Aureispira sp. CCB-E: one gene and its partner. The protein of the gene in region 1 interacts with the protein of each later gene in a pairwise test. Links are inferred from orthologs where the notes say so. Each region holds a gene or a part of one and is shown in the gene's direction. Other genes may lie near its edges. The genes, in order: tsaE and rlmB.

The links.
Region 2: the proteins of tsaE (region 1) and rlmB interact in binary tests that used the Escherichia coli proteins (3 or more experiments, as listed by UniProt). The link is inferred for Aureispira sp. CCB-E from one-to-one orthologs.

What each region holds. Positions count from the first base shown.
Region 1 is NZ_CP133671.1:1,906,954-1,910,097, reverse strand. Bases 208-3,014 are described here. They hold tsaE (tRNA (adenosine(37)-N6)-threonylcarbamoyltransferase complex ATPase subunit type 1 TsaE), read left to right. Parts: upstream 208-1,303; coding sequence 1,304-1,726; downstream 1,727-3,014. Other genes in these bases: QP953_RS07195 (geranylgeranylglyceryl/heptaprenylglyceryl phosphate synthase), read right to left, coding at 2,728-3,014; QP953_RS07200 (HU family DNA-binding protein), read left to right, coding at 2,299-2,610; QP953_RS07220 (porin family protein), read left to right, coding at 208-1,059. In the rest of the region: more of QP953_RS07220, read left to right, coding at 1-207; more of QP953_RS07195, read right to left, coding at 3,015-3,144. UniProt on the Escherichia coli protein: Required for the formation of a threonylcarbamoyl group on adenosine at position 37 (t(6)A37) in tRNAs that read codons beginning with adenine.
Region 2 is NZ_CP133671.1:11,331-14,479, reverse strand. What follows is about bases 304-3,115. They hold rlmB (23S rRNA (guanosine(2251)-2'-O)-methyltransferase RlmB), read left to right. Parts: upstream 304-1,230; coding sequence 1,231-2,001; downstream 2,002-3,115. Other genes in these bases: QP953_RS00055 (serpin family protein), read right to left, coding at 2,153-3,115; QP953_RS00065 (hypothetical protein), read left to right, coding at 618-1,223; gldE (gliding motility-associated protein GldE), read left to right, coding at 304-522. Also shown: more of gldE, read left to right, coding at 1-303; more of QP953_RS00055, read right to left, coding at 3,116-3,149. UniProt on the Escherichia coli protein: Specifically methylates the ribose of guanosine 2251 in 23S rRNA.

The sequences.
Region 1 (3,144 bases):
CCTAAAACGCTTGATCAACCAACTAAAAAGGTTGTCGTTAAATCGGCTGTAGTAGCTTCAACAAGCCCTGCAACAAGTACTAAAAAAACGACAACAGCACCAACTGTTGCCAATGTTTCTACTCCTAATACAACTTCACAACAAGAGAAGAAAAATGAAACGCCTCTTGCAACTGATCTTTTAGAGACTAATCAAACAACAGTAGCAACAAATAAGAAACGAAAAGTAAAAACAACTCGTACAGAGGTTATTTACCAATATTCAACCACTCCATTACGCGCCCTTCAAGAAAAGCGTAAGATGATGGAAAAGCAAAATACGATTGGTAATTTTGGTATTGGAGATGAATTAAACACTAAAAAATCGCCTTTAAAAGCAGCTGTATTTGGTGGTGCTAGTGCCAAACTATATGGTGCTACAAAAGATTTTTCTGTCATGCCTTTTGCTGGAGTTAGCGCTTCTTATCGCATTGCCAAACACCACGGAATACAAACAGGTGTTCAATACAAAAGCATGGGGAATTTAACTCAAAATTCTAGCAAAAAAGTAACCGATCCAACAACATATATGCCCTACGCAAAACCAGAACCATCTATTCAAAGAATTGATCTTTTAGAAGTACCTTTGGTTTATCAATTTCATCCACACCCTAAGTACAATCTACAAGCAGGTGTCAAAGGAGCATGGCTGATGAATGTTGAAACAGGTAATCCTGACCTAAACAATTTGTCGAATGCAGAAATGGGAATTAGTGAATTTGACTTTAGTCTTTTGTTGGGTATGGAATATTGTTTTAATGAGCACTGGTCTATGGGCATACAATACAGCCTTGGCTTAATCAACTTAACTCAAAAAGCATCAAGCATGCATAATGAAGAAGTTAGCGCAACAATAGATGCAGGGAACGATCCTCAATACAATATCAATGCATTGACAAATGATGGAGAATTGATCGTACCAGTTCATTCTGAAGCGACAGGTGCGAGTCATCAAGCATTGAAAGTTCCCAATCAATTGCGCAACAATGATGTCCAAGTACTACTAAAATATACGTTTTAAAAGGTAATCGTTTGCTTTTGGTACCTTAACTAAGAAAATACAACTTTTACCTCACAGAAGGTAGCATTCTTGTTTTTAGAATGCTACCTTTTTTTATCTTTGCCTTTGAGCCTGTTTAAATTCTGTCTTCAAGCTTTTTGCCCCTATCAACTGTTTTGTTAGGCACTAAAATCAACTCATGTGCATCCAAATTGAAAAACATGAATTTTAACCTGCTCTTATCTTTCTTGTCAAAAAAAATGAAATGAGACAGCAATTTGTAGCCAATTCTATTGACCAATTAGATGCTATTGTAAAGGCATTGACTCCTATTATAAAAACTAGAAAAAAAGTAGCCTTTTTAGGGCAAATAGGAGCTGGAAAAACAACATTTATCAAACAACTTTGTCGTAATTTGGGTGTCAAAGATTTAACTTCTAGCCCTACATTTTCGATCATCAATCAATATGAAGCTCCACAAGCGACCATTTATCATGTCGATTTGTATCGACTAAAGTCAGAAGAAGAAGCATTTTCTATTGGGTTGATGGAACTTTTAGATGATAATAGTTATTGTTTTATTGAGTGGCCAAGCATCATAGAAAACTATTTTCCTGAATCAGCTCTATGGATTAAAATATCTGTTGACGAATCCGAAAATAGAATCTTTGATATTTATTATGAATAAGGAACCACTCTAAAGTATTCGTTCTTAGACAGAAAAGTTTTGCCACGTATTTTTTTTCTAAAAAAAAGCAAAATTTTTTGTTCAAAAGTTTGTTTGTTCAGCAAACAACAATTATATTTGCATTCGCATTTAAGGAAGTAATGGCCCATGGTGTAATGGTAACACAGCAGATTTTGATTCTGTCATTCTAGGTTCGAGCCCTAGTGGGCCAACTAACTTTCCTAAAAGCGTTATATAAGAATGTCTTGTTCTACAAACATTCATTTTTGGCCCATGGTGTAATGGTAACACAGCAGATTTTGATTCTGTCATTCTAGGTTCGAGCCCTAGTGGGCCAACTAAAAAGTCTTTAGCAAATATTTTGTTAAAGATTTTTTTTTGCGTATTTTTTAATTTTTGAAACATTAAGAGTCTTTCAAAGAGCAGAAAACAAAGCGTTTATAGCGTTTTTTTAAGACAAAAATTGTAAAATACAGCAAAAGAGTATACATTTGTAAGTACTTAATTTTTAAGCATTAATTAAAAACATCCTAATTTTTGCTTGTCATCCAAATTATAAATCATTTACTATTATGAACAAAGGAGATTTGATCGACAAAATTGCACAGAAAGCTGGCTTGAAAAAAGCAGATGCTGCTGCTGCATTAGATGCTACTCTAGATTCAATTCAAGATGCACTAAAAGAAGGTGACAAAGTTACTTTGGTCGGTTTCTGCACATTGAGCACTTCTTATCGTGCAGCTAGAACAGGTGTAAATCCTAGTACGGGTAAACCTGTGCCGATTGATGAAAAAGTTACTGTTAAATTCAAAGCAGGTAAACTTCTTTCTGATTCTGTTAACACAGCGAAGTTAAGAAAGGCTTTAAAGCCTAAGAAAAAGTAAGCTTTTGTTTGCCCTGATAGATAAGATATAAAAGCACATACTCAAACAGTATGTGCTTTACTTTTATCTCTATAACTCATCTATCTTCACAAAAGAGACATATTGAGGATTGGTCTCCTAGCCTTCGTGTACCGCAGCAGCCAACTCTAAAATCAACTGCGGATCCTTCTCAATAGCATTTCCGACCACAATAATATCTGCCCCTGCCTTTACATTCGCACTTGCTTTTTCGGGTGTTTTAATTCCTCCTCCTATAATCAAGGGGATCTCTGTTGCCATCGAAACCGACTCTATCATAGAAGTGCTAATTGGGTTTTGAGCACCACTCCCTGCATCCATATAAATCAATTTTAGCCCCAGCATCTCTCCTGCCATAGCCGTACAAACAGCAATACTATCTTTATTGGCTGGAATGGGTTGAGTATTGGACATATAAGAAACGGAAGTAGGCACCCCACCATCTACCAAGATATAACCTGTTGAAATAATTTCCACTGGGCTTATTTTCAGAAAAGGAGCTGTCTCTACGTGTTT
Region 2 (3,149 bases), 1.9 Mb from region 1 along the record:
CGTGAAGATGAAGTAAACTGGCATGAATTGATTCGTCCTCCTTTAATTACTCCTGAGAAAAAGAAAATTGATCATTTATTTAATGACTTTCAGGAAAAACGGACGCATATGGCTATTGTTGTGGATGAGTATGGAGGAACAAGGGGAATTGTTACCATGGAAGATGTCTTGGAAGAGATTGTCGGGGAAATATTGGACGAATTTGATGATGTAGAAGAAAAAATCTATAAAAAAATTGATGATTATACCTACGATTTTGATGGAAGTACGCCTATACTAGAAATTTGTCGTGTATTGGATTTGAGACCAGATTTTTTTGATGATCAAAGAGAAGGGGCAGAAACTATTGCGGGATTGGTTTTGGTACTGAATGGAACAATGCCTAAGGTTAACACCACGATTATGTGCAAGGACTGTCAACTAAAAACTCTGGCTGCTAGTGCTCGAAGAATTGAAAAAATTCGTATTGTTTTGCCCGAAACAGATAATATCGACTTACTTTCCTCCGTTTCTGAAAAGTAATTTCAGTTAAAAAGATTCGTCTTAGATAGCTACAAGCAAGTTGCAAAAATTTATATCGCCTTGTTTTAGCTAAAAAAAAAATTAATCCAACCAATATGCGTTTATTGCTCTTGTCTATTGTTTTGATGCTTACTATAGCTTGTTCGGAAGATCGGATTCCAATACCCAAGCCAAGAATGTATCCTAAGGTAACTTATCCTGAACGTAACTATGTGTCCTTTGATAAGGATTACTGTGCCTTTTCTTTTGAGTATCCTGACTATATGAAATTCGAAAAAGATAGTATGTTAATCAACCAAGCTGCAAAGCACCCATGTTGGTTTACAATGCAGTTGCCTAGTTTGTATGGAAGCATACACTTTACGTATACAGACATAGGGGGCGACTCGGTGGATCAAAAATTGTTTGATGTACTATCGGACTCTTATATACTATCTGAAAAACACAATATAAAAGCAACTGGACGAACTACAGAAGATTTTATTGACAAGGACAGAAACTTGTACGCAATCACCTTTAGTGTTGATGGAGATGTTGCTTCTCCCTATCATTTTAGGCTAACCGATAGTTTAAATCATGCCGTATGGGCTTCTTTGTATTTTAATACCAAGCCCAATGCAGATTCTATGGCACCAATCGTTGCTTTTGTAAAAGAGGATTTAGAAAAGGTTATTAATACCTTTGAGTGGAATGAAAATTAAATAAAATATGCATTATAAAAAGGCTAAAAAAAGTAATATAGATAAAGACAAGTTAATTTATGGGCGACATCCAATTATGGATTCTATTCATAATGGAATGTCCATTGATAAAATTATGCTTTCGCAAGCTGTTAAGGGAGACTATGAAAAAGAGCTACGGACTTTGTGCAAAGAACGTAATATTCCTCTACACATTGTGCCTAAGGATAGAATTAGTAACATAACACAGAAAAACCATCAAGGAGTTTTAGGGTTCTTATCATACATAGAATACCAGTTAATTGAGGATGTTTTTCCTTTGATTTATGAAAAAGGTGAAGTGCCTTTGGTTGTTGTTTTAGATAGCATTACAGATGTTCGTAATATGGGAGCTATTGCCCGTTCTGCGGAAGCAATGGGAGCACATGCTTTGATTGTTCCTTTTAAGAAAACAGCTCAAATTAATGCAGAGGCTTTAAAAACTTCTGCTGGAGCTTTGTCCAAAATTCCTGTTTGTAGAACTGCGAGTTTAGGAAATGTTATTGATTATTTGTTGATGAATGGTGTACAAGTTGTCGCAGCAGATTTGAGAGGAAAAGAAATGTTAGACGAGTTGGATATGACAATGCCAACAGCGATTGTAATGGGGGCAGAAGATGAAGGGGTACGCCCACACATTCTTAGAAAAGCAACCAGTTGGTTTAAAATACCTATGATGGGAACAACCGATTCATTTAATGTTTCGGTGGCTGCAGGAATTGTTTTGTATGAAGCTATCCGACAACGTATCAAACTTTAAGTTTACAGCAAGAATTCAACATATTTAAACGAATTTTACTATTCTTATTCAAATAGAAAAAAACAAGCCCAAGCTCTGAAAAGAACTTGGGCTTTACTCATTTATAACAAATGAATAACCAAACTAATAAATTCTAACAAAAGAACAAAACTTAACTAGGGTCTTGTACGTGTCCAATGAAAAGGATAGAGTTTGTTTCTGTATCTTTTATTATAAAAACAAAGGGACGATTAGCATTGATTGTTCTTGCCACAGGAGGAACACTAGTAACCCCAATTCCAACCGCTGTAGAGCCAGCAGCTTCAACACCACCTTCATCTGTGGCAATGACTGTCTTGTGCTTGATTTTATCAATAAATAAGGGAGCATCTGCCATTTTTGATAAATTAGCTGCTGCAGGAGAGAAAGCTTCGTTAATACCTAAATCTTCCAAGGTGCTTACCAAATCAAAGTCGCTAGAAAAATCCCATTTAGGAATATGAACACTATAGTTCGAATTGTTAGGAGTAGGATACGCCAAATCATCAAACCATTGGTTTATTTTTGTTTTAGATAGCTTTTGTTTTACAAAATTATTAATGCCAATATTTTGATCTTTAGGCAATACAACAACCATGGAGCTTTGTTTGTCCTTGAAGAATAACTCAAGTACTTCAGCATCGGTATCTTCTGTAAATTTTAATTCATTGGTAGGAATTAATTCTGACATCATGTCTGTATTAACTGTACCAGAAGAAGTTTTGAACGATTGAGTTTGAGTCATTCCAGGTGTAAATTGGTGATTCCAATCTGCCTTAAAATATACAGCATTTACTAAAACACTTGCTGTTCGATCTGTAATAAAACCATTGGGAAGTAGCTCAGGAATCAATTGATTGGTTTCTTGGCTAACCCAATTATTGATTTGTTGTTTGGCAGCAGTACTTTGTGTAAAATCTGTTGCCACAACAGGAGCTAGATAGACGTTGTTCATTAAGCTTTCGAAATCTGGTAAGAAGCTCATGCTCGTATTGCGCCAAATTTTATTGACCACATTTACCTCACTGTTGGTTGGACTGCTCACATTTTGTTCAATGGTATTGGTCAGCTGATTAAATGTTTGATGAAAGTTATTGTTGTTGGTGCCATAGCCCATTACGTTTTTCAAT